4 regions of the Mixta hanseatica genome follow, and region 4 is predicted to be linked to each of the others. Evidence: predicted binding sites of a transcription regulator. Region 4 holds the regulator's gene; each other region holds the start of a gene.

Region 1 (4,785 bases), 780 kb from region 4:
CCGGCCTGTCATTTAACGCGCAGGCGGATAGCCAGGTCATCCTTTATGCCCCCGATGGATCGCAAACCGCTGTGGTCAGCCATGCGCAAACGCTCTCTCAGCTGCTTGCCAGCCCGGCGCTGAAAGATCGCAGCTGGTGGCCCGGTACGGTGATTGCCGAGCCGCTGGCGACCGCAGCGGCGCAGCAGCATTACCAGCAGACGCTGGCGCGGCTGCAAAGCTGGGCGGCAAGCGAAGAGGGTGAACGCGCCGCGGCGATCAACAGCGTGCTGCAACAGCTAAAAGCGGTGCGGGTTACCGGGCGACAGTTCGTCTCGCTCGATCCTGACTGGATACGGCTACGTCCGGAAGCCAACCGCCGTCTGGAGGGAGAGTATAGCCTGTATACCCTGCGACGGCCCACCAGCGTAACGCTGGCGGGCGCTATCGCCGGCAGCGGCAAAGTGGTATGGCAGCCGGGCCGCGATACGCGGGACTATCTCGCCGGACATGCGCGCCTGAGCGGCGCGGAACGCAATGTGGTAACGGTGATCGCGCCAGACGGCTCCACGCAAGAAGCGCCGGTGGCTTACTGGAATCATCGCCATGTTGAAGTGGCGCCGGGCAGCATCATCTATCTCGGTTTCTCCTCCTGGGCGCTGCCGGCCGAATATCGCGACCTTAACCAGCACATTATTTCTGTTTTGACGCACCGGATCCCTGACTGATGAAAACAAACATGCTTCTCAGCCTGCTCGCTGTTTGCGTAGCGTCTGCCTGCCAGGCGCAGGCGGCGACGTGGGGCGAACCCATTGGCCCCTCACAGTCAGATTTCGGCGGCGTGGGACTGATGCAGGTGCCCACGGCGCGAATGGCGAAAGAGGGCGAATTCAGCCTTAACTATCGCAATAACGATCAGTACCGTTTTTACTCCGCGTCGCTGATGCTGTTTCCCTGGCTGGAAACCACCGTACGCTATACCGATGTTCGTACGCGGCTTTACAGTCGGGTAGAGGGCTTTAGCGGCGACCAGAGTTATAAAGATAAAGCTTTCGATCTTAAACTGCGGCTATGGCAGGAAGGCTACTGGCTGCCGGAAGTAGCGGTGGGCACGCGCGATTTGGGTGGCACCGGGCTATTTGACAGTGAATATCTGGTAGCGACCAAGGCCTGGGGACCGCTCGACTTTACGCTGGGCATCGGCTGGGGCTATCTCGGCAACAGCGGCAACATCAACAACCCTTTCTGCAGCTATGACGATAAATTCTGTCACCGTCGTAGCGGCTTTGGCTCAGCCGGATCGGTAAACGGCGACGAGCTGTTTAAAGGACCGGCCTCGATCTTCGGCGGTATTGAATATCAGACGCCGTGGCAGCCGCTGCGCCTGAAGCTGGAGTATGAGGGCAATGACTATCAGGGCGATTACGCCGGTAAGCTGGAGCAGCGCAGCAAGGTCAACGTCGGCGCCATCTATCGTCTGACCGACTGGGCCGATATTAACGCCAGCTACGAGCGTGGCAACACCTTTACCTTCGGCTTTACCCTGCGCAGCAACTTCAACGCGTTAAGCACGCATCATCTCGACAGCAGCAGGCCGGGCTATCACCCGCAGCCGCAGCCGGAAACGTTGCAGCATACGGCGGTAGCCAATCAGCTAACGCAGCTGAAATATAACGCCGGGCTGGATGCGCCGAATCTGCAGGTGAAAGGGCGTACTCTCTATGTGACGGGCGAGCAGGTGAAATATCGCGATACGCAGGAAGGCGTCGATCGCGCCAACGTTATTCTGATGAATGACCTGCCGGAAAATATCGATACGCTGCGTGTGACGCAAACGCGTTATAACCTGCCGCAGGTGACCACTGAAACCAAAGTCAGCAGCCTGCGTCAGCAGCTGGAAGGTTATCCGCTCGGGCATGAGCAGCCGCTGGCGCAGCGCCGCATAAATCCTGTCGATCCGGGTAAAACCGAGCAGGGGTACTATATTGAGAAAGGGCGCTTTAGTTACGGCATCTCGCCGGTACTGAATCAGTCGGTTGGCGGACCGGAAAGCTTTTATATGTACCAGGCGGGCATCAACGCCAACGCCGATTACTGGCTGACTCAGCATCTGCTGGTGGGCGGCGGCGTCTTTGCCAACCTGGCCAATAACTACGACAAATTCAACTATGATGGACGGCCGATCGATTCCTCGCTGCCGCGTGTGCGTACCCATATTCGCGACTATGTAGAAAATAACGTTTACGTTAATAACCTGCAGGCGAACTGGTTCCATTATCTGGGCAACGGTTTTTATGGCCAGATGTACGGCGGCTATCTGGAAACCATGTATGGCGGCGTCGGCGCCGAGGTGCTTTATCGTCCGCTGGATTCCAGCTGGGCCGTTGGCGTAGACGCGAACTATGTTAAACAGCGCGACTGGGACAACATGATGAAATTCACCAACTACAAAGCGCCGACCGGTCATCTGACCGCCTACTGGCAGCCGTGGTTTATGAATAATGTGCTGGTGAAAATGAGCGTGGGCGAATACCTGGCGAAGGATAAAGGCGGCACGATTGACGTCTCAAAACGCTTCGACAGCGGCGTGACAGTGGGCGCATACGCCACCTTAACCAATGTCTCCGGCGATGAATATGGCGAGGGCGACTTCACTAAAGGATTCTATATCTCCGTGCCGATGGATCTGTTTACCGTTACCCATAACCGCGGCCGCGCTCAGGTTAACTGGACGCCGCTGACGCGTGATGGCGGGCAGATGCTTGGCCGTAAATATCAGCTGTATGACATGACCAGCGACCGGGATATTCACTTCCGCTAATTGGCTCAGCGGTTCCGCTTGCGCAAAAACGCCCCGGCTCTGGTCAGGGCGTTTTTTTATGCGCGCTATAATGTGATGTTTGTCACATTCTGTCATGATGTCAGTTCGGCAGATGCCGGTTACCTCGCACGCAACAAGGACAAACAATGAGTAGTGAGAAAATGATAGCCACTATCCTGCAATGGATATTAAACGTGGGCCTGCTGTTTTTAGGCATAATTTTGATCGTCTTTTTGGGCAAAGAGACTATCCACCTCGCCAATGTATTACTGAATACCGGCGAAGCCGCCTCGGCTTATTTGCTGGTGGAAGGCATTGTCATCTGGTTTCTCTATTTCGAGTTTATTGCCCTAATCGTGAAATATTTCCAGTCGGGCTACCACTTCCCGCTGCGCTATTTTATCTATATCGGCATTACGGCCATTATCCGGCTGATTGTGGTCGACCATAAAAATCCGTTCGACACGCTCTGTTATTCCGCCGCTATTTTGATCCTGGTCATTACGCTGTGGCTGGCCAACAGCAACCGCCTAAAGCGCGAATAAAAAAAGGCGGCCAATCGGCCGCCTGAATATACACAGGACACAACTTAGCAGTGGCAATAACAACAAAGGCAACAACGGCAATAAAAAACCTTAACCCTTCACGCCGCCAGCGGTCAGGCCGCTAACCAGCCAGCGCTGCGCCAGCAGGAACACCAGCGTAATCGGCAGCGCAGAGAGCACCGCAGCCGCGGCGAAATCTCCCCACAGATAGTTCTGCGGATTCAGGTACTGCTGCATTCCCACCGCCAGCGTATAGCTGTTCACGTCACGCAACAGCAGCGAGGCGACGGGCACTTCCGTCACGGCAGCGATAAAAGACAGAATAAAAACCACGGCGAGAATGGGCACGGAAAGCGGCAGTAAAATCAAGCGGAAAGCCTGCCATGGCGTCGCGCCGTCCAGCGCCGCTGCTTCTTCCAGTGAACCGTCAATGGTTTCAAAATAGCCTTTAATCGTCCAGACGTGTAATGCGATACCGCCGAGGTAGGCAAAGATCAGCCCGGCATGAGTATTCAGGCCGATAAAGGGAATGTACTGCCCTAAACGGTCGAACAGAGCATAAAGCGCTACCAGCGAAAGTACAGCGGGAAACATCTGAAATATAAGCATTCCTTTCAGCAATGTCGCCTTGCCGCGAAATCGCATACGAGCAAAAGCATAGGCACAGGTTGTGGAAAGCGCAACAATCCCAACGGCAGTGATGGCGGCGACTTTTACCGAGTTCCACAGCCAAAGCAGCACCGGAAACGGCGGCGGCGTAACGCTGCCGTTTTCGTGGGTTACCGTGAATCCCAGCGCCAGCTTCCAGTGATCCCAGGAAATATGCTCTGGCAGTAGGTTGCCAATGGCATAGTTGCCGGGGCGTAGCGAAATCGCCAGTACCATCAGCAACGGATACATAATCAGCACAATAAAGCCGAGCAGCAGCAAGTGCGTCAGCGCCAGCCGCAGCTTCTGTGATTTGGGTTGAACCATCGCCATGTTTCGCTCCTTAATCCGTTTTAATGCGCGTGAATCGCAGGTTAAACAGCGCCAGCGCGCCGACCAGCAGGAAAATCAGCGTGGCGATGGCCGCCGCCAGGCCAAAGTTCTGGCCGCCGCCGCCCTCGAAGGCGATGCGCCAGGTGTAACTCACCAGCAGGTCGGTATAGCCTGCCGGCGTGGTGGTGCCCAGCCGGTCCGGGCCGCCATCGGTAAGCAGCAAGATCAGTACAAAGTTATTAAAGTTAAAGGCAAAGCTGGCGATCATCAGCGGCGTTAACGGCTTAATCAGCAGCGGCAGCGTAATGCGGAAGAAGTTTTGCAGCGGCGTCGCGCCGTCCAGCGCCGAGGCTTCATACAGGTCGTCGGGAATCGCTTTCAGCAGGCCCATGCAGAGAATCATCATGTAGGGATAGCCAAGCCAGGTATTTACGATAACCAGCATGGTGCGCGCCATCG
Region 2 (4,785 bases), 2.0 Mb from region 4:
GCAACCAGCGCGATCAGATCCAGAACTTTGTGAGAGTAGCCAGTTTCGTTGTCGTACCAGGAAACCAGTTTCACGAAGTTGTCGTTCAGTGCGATACCGGCAGCGGCATCGAACACGGAAGTCAGCGTTTCGCCGTTGAAATCGGTAGAAACCACTGCATCTTCGGTGTAACCCAGAACGCCTTTCATATCGCCTTCAGAGGCGGCTTTGATCGCTTCACAAATTTCTTTGTAAGAAGCCGGTTTAGACAGACGCACGGTCAGGTCAACCACGGATACGTTCGGAGTCGGAACGCGGAACGCCATACCGGTCAGTTTACCGTTCAGTTCCGGCAGTACTTTACCTACTGCTTTAGCTGCACCGGTAGAAGAAGGAATGATGTTCTGCGCCGCGCCGCGGCCGCCGCGCCAGTCTTTATGAGACGGGCCATCAACGGTTTTCTGCGTTGCGGTGGTAGCGTGAACGGTGGTCATCAGGCCTTCAACGATACCGAATTTGTCGTTGATAACTTTAGCCAGCGGTGCCAGGCAGTTAGTGGTGCAGGATGCGTTGGAAACGATATCCTGGCCAGCATATTTGTCAAAGTTGGCGCCGCGAACAAACATCGGGGTGTCATCTTTAGACGGACCGGTCATAACCACTTTTTTCGCGCCAGCAGCGATATGTTTACGCGCAGTTTCGTCGGTCAGGAAGATACCGGTTGCTTCTGCTACTACGTCAACACCGACTTCGTCCCACTTCAGGTTAGCCGGGTCTTTTTCAGAGGTAACACGGATTTTTTTGCCGTTTACGATCAGCGCGCCGTCTTGTACTTCAACGGTGCCTTCGAAGCGGCCGTGCGTTGAGTCATATTTCAGCATGTACGCCATGTATTCCGCGTCCAGCAGATCGTTGATTGCAACGATTTCAACGTCAGAACGTTGCTGCGCAGCACGGAAAACGATGCGACCGATACGACCAAAACCGTTAATACCTACTTTGATAGTCATATATTCCACCAGCTATTTGTTAGTGAATAAAAGGTTGCCTGTAAAATTACAAAATCCTTACCAGGCGTCAAGCGGAATCGTGTCAATTATTGCGACAAATCAAACCTGTCTTAGTGAATTTACCGGTAAAAATCTGCTTCCGCGACTATTCTCCAGGAACAGTTTTACGCCTCGATTACCGAATATAAAGGCCTGCCTCCATTGGAAAGTGATCTGCGTCACAATTTGGCACTCAGGCTGCTGCCAAAACTCGCCAGGCACAAAATATTAAGCTGTTCTTGTTAACTGTTTGTTAGAATACTAGCCGATTTTTCCAGAATGACACTGCCAGAGATGATGAAAATGGCTAAAGAATTGAACGATCGTACGCCTGATAACCAGCTTAGTGAAATGCAGCTTTATGTCACGCAGCAGCGCGGCACCGAGCCGCCGTTTAGCGGTGCGCTATTACACAATAAAGCAGAGGGCATTTATCACTGTCTGGTGTGCAATGCGCCATTGTTTTTATCAGAGACAAAATATGATTCCGGTTGCGGCTGGCCCAGCTTTTATCAGCCTTACAGCGAGGATGCGATTCACTATCTGGAAGATAACTCACATGGCATGCATCGGATTGAAATTCGCTGCGGCAGCTGTGATTCCCACCTTGGTCATGTCTTCCCCGATGGCCCTCAGCCGAGCGGCGAACGCTACTGTGTAAATTCAGCCTCGCTAAGCTTTAGCGATAACGATGGCAATCAGATTAAAGGTTGATGCAATGAAATCTGAACTCAATGCGATAGTCGAAGGCATGACGCCTGAAATATATCAGCGACTGGTCACAGCGGTAGAAATCGGAAAATGGCCAGACGGCGTCGCGCTAACGGAAGAGCAAAAAGAGCATTGCATGCAGCTGGTTATGCTGTGGCAGGCGCACCATAACCATCAGCCGCAGCATATGAGTATCGGCGCGGGCGGGGAACTGGTCACCCGCTCAAAGCGCGAGCTGAAGGAAGAGTTCGGTATCAGTGACAGCGTCACGCGGATTACCCTGCAATAACATTCCCGCCGGAACGGCGGGATAAAGGGCTTACTGGCGGATAAGCGCGCCGCTTGCTGCCATTTCCGCAAATGCCTGAGCGCTGTCCTGCGGCTGCAGGTTTACGCCGCGACAACCTTCGGCAACTACTTCAACTTCATATCCCAGATGCAGGGCGTCCAGCACGCTGAATTTCACACAGTAGTCGGTAGCTAATCCCATCATCACCAGACGGGTCACGCCCTGCTGACGTAGCCAGGCATCCAGCCCGGTTTGACGCCGGTGACCATTATCAAAAAAGGCGCTGTAGCTGTCGATATCTGGCTGCTCACCCTTATGAAACACCTTATCGATCAGCGAACGGTTAAGCGTCGGATGAAAATCAGCGCCCTGGCTGTGTTGAATAGCATGATCGGGCCACCAGATCTGCGGCAGGCCGCTAAGCTCGCCCAGAGTGTTTACCGCCTCCCCGGAAACCGAGGCAAAGCTACCATGATTCGCCGGATGCCAGTCCTGGGTCGCCACCACGAGTTCGCCACGCCGATGAAACGCCTCGGCCAGCCGATTGGCGACGGCGATAGTTGCATCGCCGTCGGCCACTGCCAGCGCGCCGCCCGGACAAAAATCATTCTGCAAATCGATAAGGATCAGAGCCTGGGTCATAATAGATTCCGCCATCAGTTATCAGAGGTCAGTTCGCCACGCAGATTTACCTGCATCAGCTGACGCACTTCATCGCAGCTTAACGGCTGACTGAGCAAATAGTGCAGCTTGGTCAGAGTGGCTTCAACGGTCATATCGAAGCCGCCAATCACGCCCGCATGCGCAAGGGCATTACCGGTCGCATAGCCGCCCATATTCACTTTGCCCGACATGCACTGAGTCAGGTTCACTATCACAATGCCGCGCTCGGAGGCCGCACGCAGCTCGGCGAGGAACTCTGCGTTTTGCGGCGCATTGCCCACGCCGTAAGAGCGTAAAATCAGTGCCTTGACCGGCTGGCGCAGGAAGTTTCGCACCACCTCCGCAGAGATCCCCGGATAGATGGTTACCACCCCGATAGGCTGAGGCGTAATCGGATGAACGATCAGTTCGCCTTCGCTCTGCGGCGCGGCGGGGGTATTCAGGCGACGAATATGAATGCCCGCTTCCAGCAGCGGCGGCAGGTTAGGCGAAGCAAAAGCGTTAAAGCCATCGGCATGGGCTTTGGTGGTACGGTTGCCGCGGTAAAGCGTATTGTTAAAGAATAAGGTGACTTCTTTAACCGGATAATTAGCCGCAACGAAGAGCGCATTCAGCAGATTTTGTTGACCGTCTGAACGCAGTTCCGCCAGCGGAATTTGTGACCCTGTCACAATCACCGGCTTCGCCAGGTTTTCCAGCATAAATGAGAGTGCCGAGGCGGTAAACGCCATGGTATCAGTGCCGTGCAGGATAACAAAGCCATCGTACAGCGCATAATTTTGACGAATATCGTCAGCAATAGCCTGCCAGTCCTGTGGCGTCATATCCGATGAGTCGATCAGCGGCTGATATTCGTGAATGGTAAAATTCGGCATTTCCGGACGATGGAACTCTGGCATCGCCGCTAACTGCTGTTGCAGGTGACCGGAAACTGGAATATAGCCTTGTTCTGAACGCTGCATACCGATCGTTCCGCCGGTATAGGCCACGTAAATGGATTTTTTTTGCATGAAAAGCGACTCAGCTTTGCGGTAAAACCGCAGTATACGGTAAAGGTTCGGGAAGAGCAGCCCGACCAGCAGCAATGCCGATCGGGCTGAAGGTTAGCGCACCTCGCCGCAGGTCAGGCAGAGAGCGTAACGGTTTTGCGGATCGTTCATTTTACCCAGCAGACCCGGTTGCTGCTTCATAGCGCTAACCACATCGACCATCGGCGCAGGGAGCCAGGCTTTTAGTGTCGCAGGCAGCATGGCCTGTACCGACGCATCCATCTGCCCCAGCACCATATCAATAAAGGCGGGCTCGTCGGCGAACCAGTTCAGCTGTACCTCTTTTACTTTCGCCAGCTCTGCGGCTTTGGTGATGGCATCGTCAAAATCACCCAAGGCATCGACCAGGCCATTGGCCTTCGCATCTTCGCCGGTCCAGACGTGACCCTGGGCGATCTGATCGATCTGCTCAGGCGTTTTCTGCCGCGCTTTCGCCACCAGGCCGATAAAGTTGTGATAACCGTTTTCAATACTCAACTGCATCATCTGCTGCACTTCGGTTGGCAGCGCCTTGGTGGTGGCCACGTCTGCCAGCGGAGAAGTGGCGACGCCGTCGGTATGCACGCCAATGGCATCCAGTGAGTTCTCAACCGTATTGATCACCCCGAAAATGCCAATCGAACCGGTCAGCGTCGCCGGGCTGGCGATAATGTAATTCGCCGGGGTTGAGATCCAGTAGCCGCCGGAGGCCGCCATCCCGCCCATGGAAACCACTACCGGCTTACCGGCCGCGCGCGCGGCCGCCAGCTCCTGGCGTACCACTTCCGATGCGGTCACGCTGCCGCCCGGGCTGTTTACGCGGAATACAATCGCTTTGATGGCCGGGTCGAGGCGTGCCTGACGGATCTGCGCGGCGGTAGTATCACCGCCGACGGCGCCCGGGGTTTCCTCGCCATCCATAATGGCGCCGGTAGCGAGGATAACCGCGATGTTGCCGTTCTGCGAACTGGTATCCTTCAGCGGATAGTCATAAATGCTGATGGCGTTATAATCCTGATCCTGTTTATCCCAGCCAAACTGTTTGCTAAACAGCTGCTCGGTTTCG
Region 3 (4,785 bases), 1.2 Mb from region 4:
CTGCACGACGAAGCACTTCTACCGGCAACATTGCTGGGCCGGAGCTAAAATTATAAATCTGCGTCATTTCCCGTCACCACTGTCAGATCTGTTGATTATGAATAGGCTATCGGTTTTATCACTGCCACCGGCATGCTGCAAACATTTATCCGGGCGCGATCCCATTTTCCCGCGCCCTGCCGCAACAGCTTGTATGGCGAAAGCAAAGCGGCACGATATTTTGTGAGGCTCCACGCTTAACGGAATGATAAAGCCAGAAAGAAAATAATAATTTTGCCATCCTGTCGGGAATGAAATCACCGTCCGCCAATAGCGTCAGCGCCAGAAAATACGTATCATTGCGCGCTTTACGCTCAACCAACATATAGTAGGCTACATGACTCAAACCTTTATCCCAGGCAAAGACGCCGCGCTGGAAGATTCCATTACTCGCTTCCAACAGAAGCTGCAGGACTTTGGCTTCAACATTGAAGAGGCCTCCTGGCTGAATCCCGTGCCTCACGTCTGGTCGGTGCATATTCGTGATCGCGATTGCCCGCTTTGCTTTACGAATGGTAAAGGCGCCAGTAAGAAAGCCGCGCTGGCCTCCGCGTTGGGTGAGTATTTCGAACGTCTGTCAACGAACTATTTTTTCGCTGACTTCTGGTTAGGCGAAACCATCGCTAACGGCGAATTTGTTCATTATCCTAATGAAAAATGGTTCCCGTTGCCCGAAGATGACAGCCTGCCAGCAGGCATTCTGGATCCGCGCCTGCGCCAGTTTTACGATCCGGAAAATGAGCTGAGCGCCAGCGATCTTATCGATCTGCAGTCAGGGAATGCCGAGCGCGGAATTTGCGCCCTGCCTTTCACCCGCCAATCTGACGAGCAGACGGTATATATCCCGATGAATATCATCGGCAACCTGTATGTTTCAAACGGCATGTCTGCCGGTAACACGCGTAATGAAGCGCGCGTACAGGGCCTGTCTGAAGTATTTGAACGCTATGTAAAAAACCGCATTATCGCCGAAGCGATCAGTCTGCCCGCTATCCCGCAGGCGGTACTGGATCGCTACCCGGGCGTGGTAGAAGCCATTAACAGCCTTGAAGCTGAAGGCTTCCCGATTTTTGCTTATGATGCCTCGTTAGGCGGCAAATATCCGGTAATCTGCGTGGTTTTATTTAACCCGACTAACGGTACCTGCTTTGCCTCTTTCGGCGCTCATCCCGATTTTGGCGTGGCGCTGGAGCGTACCGTAACGGAGCTGCTGCAGGGTCGCAGCCTGAAAGATCTGGATGTCTTTACGCCGCCAACCTTTGATGATGAAGAAGTCGCGGAACATGCCAACCTGGAAACACATTTCATCGATTCCAGCGGCTCGATTTCATGGGACCTGTTTAAAGAAGAAGCCGATTATCCGTTTGTCGACTGGCGCTTTGACGGCACGACCGAAGAAGAATTCGCCACGCTGATGGCCATTTTCAAAGCGGAAGATAAAGACGTTTATATTGCAGATTATGAACATCTGGACGTTTACGCCTGCCGTATTATTGTTCCGGGCATGTCGGACATTTATCCGGCGGAAGATCTGCTGCTGGCGAATAATAATATGGGCGCAGGCCTGCGTGAAACCCTGCTGGCGCTGCCTGACAGCCAATGGGATAAAGCGGATTATCTGGCGCTAATCGAGCAGTTAGATGAAGAAGGCCACGATGATTTTACTCGCGTTCGCGAGCTGCTTGGCTTGGCGACAGGCAAAGATAACGGCTGGTACACCCTGCGTATCGGCGAGCTGAAAGCGATGCTGGCTCTGGCTGGCGGCGATCTCGATCAGGCTCTGATCTGGACCGAATGGACCATGGAGTTTAATGGTTCGGTATTTACGGCTGAACGCGCTAACTACTATCGCTGCCTGCAAACGCTGCTGCTGCTTTCGCAGGAAGAAGAACGCGATCCGACCCAGTATTATCACGCGTTTGTTCGTATGTATGGCGCAGAGGCCGTTGAGGCCGCCTCGTCCGCGATTAATGGCGAAGCGCCTTTTTATGGCCTACAGCCGGTTGATCTGGATCTCAAGGCGTTCCCTGCGCATCAGGCTCTGCTTGCTGCCTATGAGAAATTACAACAGGCCAAGCGGAATAACTGGAAATAAATAACGTTATCCCTGTAAATTCTGGCCAGCTGCTAAACCCAGCTGGCTTTTTTAGTTAATCCGATGTTAATATCGAGTTACTCTATATTCTCCAGCAATAACATTTAAGCCTAATTCTCTTATTTTGCAATAATAACCTTTTGTGCATTAAATGCCTTCTTCAATTTTAAATGTATAATTTAAAATAAATTTTATATATTAAAATCAAAAGGTTAAGCCTAATACCCCTCTATTAATTCCCGCTTCGTCTCTTCAGGCGCTAGGCAAATATGATCTATATCAATTTCCGCTAAATACTCCTTTGTTAGTATCTCTACGACGATTTTTTATGGGAGTACGTTAGTGTGAATGCTGACAACCCTTTCAATTTATTATTGCCACAGGCAATGGCGAAAGCCGCAGAAGAAGCTGGCGTTTATAAAGCAAATAAACATCCGTTAATAACCTTTTTTCTGGCCATTAACGCTGGCGTATTTATCTCTATTGCGTTCGTTTTTTATATTACCGCCACCACCGGAACGGCTGATATTCCTTATGGTTTGGCAAAACTGATCGGCGGTCTCTGCTTTTCCCTTGGCCTGATGCTGGTCGTGGTATGTGGCGCAGACCTGTTTACCTCAACCGTTTTAATTGTTGTGGCGAAAGCCAGCGGGCGTATTAGCTGGGGTCAGCTGGCGCGCAATTGGATCAACGTTTACATCGGCAACCTGTTTGGCGCGCTGTTTTTTGTCGCTCTTATTTGGCTTTCCGGCGAACATCAGGTGGCTAACGGCGCGTGGGGATTAAATGTTTTACAAACCGCCGATCATAAAATGCATCACACCTTTATTGAGGCTGTTTGCCTCGGCACGCTGGCGAATTTAATGGTTTGCCTGGCCATCTGGATGAGCTACTCAGGTCGCAGCCTGACCGACAAGATGCTGGCCATGGCCCTGCCGGTTGCGATGTTCGTTGCCTGCGGCTTTGAGCACAGCATCGCTAATATGTTCATGATTCCTATGGCTATCGTTATTCATGATTTCGCCTCACCGGAATTTTGGCAGGCGACAGGCGCAACCGCCGCTCAGTTTCCCAACCTGACGCTGAGCCATTTCATCATAGATAACCTGATTCCAGTCACTATTGGCAACATTATCGGTGGCGGGCTATTGGTAGGGTTGACCTACTGGTTTATTTATCTGCGCGGCAACACCGCACATTAGCAGCAACTGCACGACGAATTCGAGCCGACAGATATTTTCCTGTTGGCTCCAAAAAAGAACTTTTATCAGAAGGTAGGTATATTATGACCGAGCTCAATGAGAAACTGGCTGCCGCCTGGGAAGGTTTTACCGCCGGCGAATGGCAGAAATCAGTTAACGTTCGCGATTTCATTCAGAAAAACTATACGCCATATGAAGGAGACGAATCCTTCCTGGCCGGTGCGACTGATGCCACCATCCAGCTGTGGAATAAAGTGCTGGAAGGCATCAAAATTGAAAACCGCACCCATGCGCCGGTTGATTTCGATACCAGCGTTGCAGCAACCATTACTTCACATGGTGCAGGCTATATCGATCAAGGCCTGGAAAAAATTGTCGGTTTGCAAACTGACGCGCCGCTGAAACGCGCCATTATTCCCTTTGGCGGGATCAAAATGGTGGAAGGCTCCTGCAAAGCGTATAACCGCGAGCTGGACCCACAGCTGAAAAAAATCTTCACCGAATACCGTAAAACGCATAACCAGGGCGTATTCGATGTTTATACCCCTGAAATCTTGCGCTGCCGTAAATCAGGCGTGCTGACCGGGCTGCCGGATGCTTACGGTCGCGGCCGTATTATCGGCGACTACCGTCGCGTCGCACTGTACGGTATCGATTATCTGATGCAGGATAAATTTGCTCAGTTCACCTCACTGCAGGACGATCTGATCAATGGCGTTAACCTTGAAGCAACGATCCGCCTGCGTGAAGAGATTGCCGATCAGCATCGCGCGCTGGGTCAGCTGAAAGAGATGGCGGCATCTTATGGTTGCGATATCTCTCGTCCGGCGACCAATGCACGTGAAGCAGTACAGTGGACCTATTTCGGCTACCTGGCCGCAGTGAAATCACAAAACGGCGCAGCGATGTCCTTTGGCCGAGTTTCTACCTTCCTTGATGTCTATATCGAACGCGACATGCAGGCAGGTAAACTGAGCGAGCTGGAAGCGCAAGAGCTGATTGACCATCTGGTGATGAAACTGCGTATGGTTCGCTTCCTGCGTACCCCGGAATATGATGAACTGTTCTCCGGTGACCCGATTTGGGCGACTGAATCGCTGGCCGGTATGGGCGTAGATGGTCGTACGCTGGTCACTAAAACCACTTTCCGCTTCCTGAATACCCTGTACACCATGGGGCCGTCTCCGGAGCCGAACATGACCATCCTGTGGTCAGAACAGCTGCCGATTAACTTTAAAAAGTATGCAGCCAAAGTCTCTATTGATACATCATCCGTCCAGTATGAAAACGACGATTTGATGCGTCCTGACTTTGACAACGACGACTACGCTATCGCCTGCTGCGTCAGCCCGATGATTGTCGGTAAACAGATGCAGTTCTTCGGTGCGCGCGCCAACCTCGCCAAAACGCTGCTGTATGCAATCAATGGCGGCGTTGATGAGAAAATGA
Region 4 (4,785 bases):
AGCATAAGGGCAAAGCGCGCGATATTCTTAACGCCGCTGCGGCCGAAGGGCTGATGATTTTAACTGCGGGCAGCGATGTGCTGCGCTTTGCGCCTTCGCTGGTTATTCCGCTGGCGGATATTGGCGAGGGTATGGCGCGTCTGGCCAGGGCCGCCGATAAGGTGTTGAATCCGGCCTGATTCAGGGGCGCGCCCGCGGCAAGGGCGCGCTTATCTTTTCCGTAGGCGGCGCACCAGCCATTTGCCATGGTGCGGCCGCTGGCTCCATGCCAGTGACGAAATAGTATGCATCACGGAAAGGTGCTCAAGGATACGCTTTACGTGGCGCTCCATAATGGTTGTCGGCCCTTCCTGATTGTCTGATTGCGCTTCCAGAATATTGGTCTGCTGGCCAGGTCCGTCGTAGGCCAGCCGCTGCTGGCAGCGCTGCAGCGCAATTTCGCACGATTGCAGATAGCTTTGCGCCAGCGTAGGAGGCAGCATGGTGTGCTCGCGCGCCAGAATGGTCATCGCGTTAATATGCTCAACAATAAACTGGCTGTGCGTGACCCAAAGTTTCATATCCTTCAGATATCGCGTATTAAAGGCGGGTTCCTGCATCGCCTGACTCAGGGAATTAAACAGCGCGTTGTGCGCCTGATTCACCCGTACCCGCTGCCAGGCCAGCTTCTGCGGCGACGCCTCATTTCCCAGCAGCATTTGTAACGCTTCCTGATAGGCTTCCAGTGCATCATGCGCATTCTGCCGCAATAGCCCGCTTTGCCATTGCGGCCATAGCCAGACCATGCCGCCAAAAGCGATGCAACACCCCATCAGCGTATCCATCAGGCGCGGCAGCAGAAAATGCGCGCCGTTCAGCGACAGCAGCTGCAGTGAATAGACGCCGGTAAGGGTAAAACCGATGGTCGCCCAGCCATAATATTTACGGATAAACAGATAGCTGACCAGAGTAATCGCCAACATGATCACCAGCACTAATGACTCCGGCACCGCAAAGTGCAGCGCTGCCGCGGCAATAATCAACCCGGCCAGCGTACCGAGCGCTCGGTGTTGGATACGCACGCGCGTGGCGCTGTAGCCGTTCTGGCTGACAAACATAATCGTCATTAAAATCCACCACGGCTTCGGCACGTTAAAGGTTAGCGCCAGCACGCTGCCGAACACCAGCATCACCGCAAAGCGTGCCGCGGTACGCAGGGCAGAGGATTTCAGTGACAGATAGCTGCGCAGGGCGGGAAGCAGCGGCAGCTGACGCTGGCGATCGGCCATCAGGTCGCGTCGATAGAGCGGACGTTGAGTACGCAGCACACGGGCGATGCGGCTGAAATGGTAATAACAGAAGTGGCCGACCGGATTTTCCGGATGCTGACGCGCAATTTTTTCCAGACCCAGCAGCGGCTTTTCCATTGTGAAACGTGACGGCAGCCGATGATAAAGCAGGTCGTCCGCCAGTTCGCGCAGCCGTGCGGCAATAGTTTGTGCATTCCAGCGGATCACCGCTTCCGCATGGCTTTGCTCTACCAGCTTTTGTACTTCCTGCGGCTGATGCAGGCTGACAGCGATATGCTCCTGCAGATCGAGCGCGACCTGAAACGCACGCATCAGATGGCGATGGCTGTGATCGCGGTTGGCGGCCAGCATATGCATTTGCTGATAACAGGTATTAATCAGATCGACGGCTTTTTGCTGACGCGCCAGCAGCGGCGGCAGCGCTTTTTCCGGATCGGTAAGCTGCGTTAGCAGGGTATATTTCGCTTCGCAGTAATCCGCCAGTTCGTGGTACAGCAGGCTGAGCGTTTCGCGCATAGGCTGCTCTTTCCACAGCCGGAACCAGAACCAGTTAAACAGCCCATACCAGAAGGTGCCGCCGATATAGAGCAGCGGCGGTCCCCAGATGGGCATATTGCCCACCAGACCGAGGGTAAAAATGGCGGCAATCAATGAAGCGGGCAGCAGGCGGGCATGAAGCGGACCGATTTCCCCGGTCACGCCCAGTACTAACGCCATGGCGAACAGCGTAACGGGTAGCGGCACCTGCTGTAACGATAGCCATTGAAGCAGGAAACTGCTAAAAGCAAACAGCGCACCGCCAACGATAAGGCGCTTAAAGAAACGCCGATGCGGCGTATCCAGACCGGCAATATTGCAGCAGGCGGGAACCAGCGAGAAGAGTAGCCCTTTTTGTAAATCGCCCAGCAACCAGCCAAAGGCTACCGGTAAACAGAGCACCAGCGTTTGACGCAGCGCGTAGTTCACTTCGGGATGGTAAATAATTCTCCGCCACATACTACATCACCAAAATAGACACGGCGTGATGCCAGGCATCACGCCGTGTCTTCAGCGTAGCTTAACGGGTGCCGTAAACGACAATCGTTTTACCGTGCGCGGAGATCAGATTTTGATCTTCCAGCATTTTCAGAATACGACCTACCGTCTCGCGTGAGCAGCCAACGATCTGGCCGATCTCCTGACGGGTAATCTTGATTTGCATCCCGTCCGGGTGCGTCATCGCATCCGGCTGTTTGGCAAGGTTAAGCAGCGTTTGGGCAATGCGGCCGGTAACGTCAAGGAAAGCTAAATTGCCTACTTTCTCTGAAGTTACCTGTAGGCGACGCGCCATCTGTGAAGAGAGACGCATCAAAATGTCAGGATTCACCTGAATCAGCTGACGGAATTTTTTGTACGAAATTTCGGCTACTTCACAGGCGGTTTTCGCTCGTACCCATGCACTACGTTCCTGGCCTTCTTCAAACAGGCCAAGCTCGCCAATGAAATCACCCTGGTTAAGATAGGAAAGGATCATCTCTTTGCCTTCTTCATCCTTGATCAGTACCGCAACCGCACCTTTTACGATGTAATAGAGCGTCTCGGCCTTTTCACCCTGATGAATCAACGTGCTTTTTGATGGATATTTGTGAATATGGCAATGTGACAGGAACCATTCGAGTGTAGGGTCTGTTTGCGGTTTGCCGAGAACCATTCGCTATTATCCTCTGTTGTAATCGTGCCCTAAATACAGGGGGCAGTTTTCCCTGTCAGGCGTTGAAATCTTCAAGCGTTTCCTGCTGGAAATTATGCAGGCAACTGCGAGGCTTAAGGGCGTGCAGTCGTCCCGTTCTCGTTTCATCGAACGAAAATATTACAGCTTTGTTTGTAGCACAGCTTTATCTTACTGTCTCCTGTTGTCTCGCTTCAGCTTGTGCTGAATCGGACAATTGCCGTTTAGCTGTTGAAAGCCCAGGCAGGCAATTCGCTTACTTATCTGAAGACAGAGAATAGGCAGATTATTCGATTTTTTTGCCTTCAATCAGGCGTTTCACTAACGGCAGCATAATCAATTCCATTGCCAGCCCCATTTTCCCGCCGGGCACCACCAACGTATTGATATGTGAAATAAACGAACCCTGCAGCATCGCCAGAAGATAGGGGAAATCAATATCTTCCAGGCCGCGGAAATGGATTACTACAAAGCTTTCATCCAGCGAGGGGATCGCGCGCGCGGCAAAGGGATTCGACGTGTCCACGGTGGGCACGCGCTGAAAGTTGAGATGGGTGCGGGAAAATTGCGGCGTGATGTAGTTAATATAATCTTCCATTGAGCGCACCACCGAATCCATTACCGCTTCGCGTGAGTGGCCGCGTTCGCTGGTATCGCGTACCAGTTTTTGAATCCACTCCAGATTGACGATAGGCACCACGCCAACCAGCAAATCCACCTTTTCCGCCACGTTATGCTGTGGCGTGACGACGCCGCCGTGCAACCCTTCATAAAACAGGATATCCGTGGGTTCCGGCAGCGGCTGCCACGGCGTAAAGGTGCCGGGCACCTGATTCCACGGCACCGCTTCGTCATAGGTATGCAGATATTTACGCGACTGGCCGCGGCCGCTTTCGCCATATTCAACAAAGGTCTGTTCCAGCAGGCCGAAGTCGTTGGCCTCCGGTCCGAAGTAGCTGATGTGCCGGCCCAGATCGCGCGCCTTGCGGATCGCCATATCCATTTCCGGGCGCGTATAGCGATGGAAACTGTCACCTTCCAGCTCGGCAGCGTGCAGGTTAAGCTGCTGAAAAATTTTACGAAAGGCAAGACTGGTGGTGGTGGTTCCCGCTCCGCTGGAGCCGGTCACCGCGATAATCGGATGTCTGGCTGACATAAATACTCTCTGGGTAAAATCGGGCGATGAGCATTGTTAACACGTTTCGGCCTGCAGTGTCATTACCGTGCGCGCCCGTCACCACCTGTTAATGTGACAGGCCGCACAGAGCGAGCCGCAGCGCTATTCGCCGCGAAACTGCCCGCGCGGCATAATGTTTACCGTTTCATGCAGCTCCGACCAGACCAGCACGGCTTCGCCGCTTTTCAGCTGGCGACGGACATCTTCCACCTTTTCCGCCAGCGAACGTTCCTGCTCGCCATAGTCGGTGCCCTCGCGCAGCACGAAAGCTTCAATCAGGTTATCCAGGGTTTCCGGAGAGAGATCTTGCCAGGGAATAATCACAGCTTAGTTATCCAGATAAGGTGATAGCCATTGCGGAATACGCTGCTCCAGCCACATTTGCGGACGGCGCAACGTCCCGCCGACAAAACCGACATGGCCGCCATATTCCGTCAGTTGATATTCAATGTTAGCAGGTAACCGCGTTAGATCGGGAATCACCTCATCGGTCATAAATGGATCGTCCTTAGCGTGAATAATTAACAGCGGTTTACGTACGTCGGGCAGCAGCGGCATGGCGCTGGCGCGCCGATAATAATCACCGGCATCGGCGAAACCGTGAGCGCGCG

What was found. Region 4 encodes CRP, which controls carbon source genes, mostly activating them, when cyclic AMP is high. Its sites were predicted from a motif close to ATGTGANNNNNNTCACAT; they were not measured.
Region 1: the regulator CRP is predicted to act here: its motif matches at 2,871-2,888, upstream of psiE (phosphate-starvation-inducible protein PsiE).
Region 2: the regulator CRP is predicted to act here: its motif matches at 1,196-1,213, upstream of msrB (peptide-methionine (R)-S-oxide reductase MsrB).
Region 3: the regulator CRP is predicted to act here: its motif matches at 2,402-2,419, upstream of focA (formate transporter FocA).

What each region holds. Positions count from the first base shown of each region.
Region 1 is NZ_CP082904.1:3,925,945-3,930,729, reverse strand. It holds gene K6958_RS18645 (capsule biosynthesis GfcC D2 domain-containing protein) at 1-707, shown strand, start outside; gene K6958_RS18640 (YjbH domain-containing protein) at 707-2,800, shown strand; gene psiE (phosphate-starvation-inducible protein PsiE) at 2,947-3,345, shown strand; gene malG (maltose ABC transporter permease MalG) at 3,436-4,326, opposite strand; gene malF (maltose ABC transporter permease MalF) at 4,337-4,785, opposite strand, start outside.
Region 2 is NZ_CP082904.1:2,373,943-2,378,727, reverse strand. It holds gene gapA (glyceraldehyde-3-phosphate dehydrogenase) at 1-989, opposite strand, end outside; gene msrB (peptide-methionine (R)-S-oxide reductase MsrB) at 1,332-1,742, shown strand; gene K6958_RS11445 (YeaC family protein) at 1,747-2,028, shown strand; gene pncA (bifunctional nicotinamidase/pyrazinamidase) at 2,059-2,670, opposite strand; gene ansA (asparaginase) at 2,685-3,701, opposite strand; gene sppA (signal peptide peptidase SppA) at 3,795-4,785, opposite strand, start outside.
Region 3 is NZ_CP082904.1:1,609,345-1,614,129, reverse strand. It holds gene serC (3-phosphoserine/phosphohydroxythreonine transaminase) at 1-67, opposite strand, end outside; gene K6958_RS07785 (hypothetical protein) at 146-364, opposite strand; gene ycaO (30S ribosomal protein S12 methylthiotransferase accessory factor YcaO) at 377-2,134, shown strand; gene focA (formate transporter FocA) at 2,479-3,336, shown strand; gene pflB (formate C-acetyltransferase) at 3,420-4,785, shown strand, end outside.
Region 4 is NZ_CP082904.1:405,459-410,243, forward strand. It holds gene argD (bifunctional acetylornithine/succinyldiaminopimelate transaminase) at 1-179, shown strand, start outside; gene K6958_RS01815 (YccS/YhfK family putative transporter) at 210-2,285, opposite strand; gene crp (cAMP-activated global transcriptional regulator CRP) at 2,347-2,979, opposite strand; gene K6958_RS01825 (phosphoribulokinase) at 3,284-4,153, opposite strand; gene K6958_RS01830 (YheU family protein) at 4,277-4,498, opposite strand; gene K6958_RS01835 (hydrolase) at 4,502-4,785, opposite strand, start outside.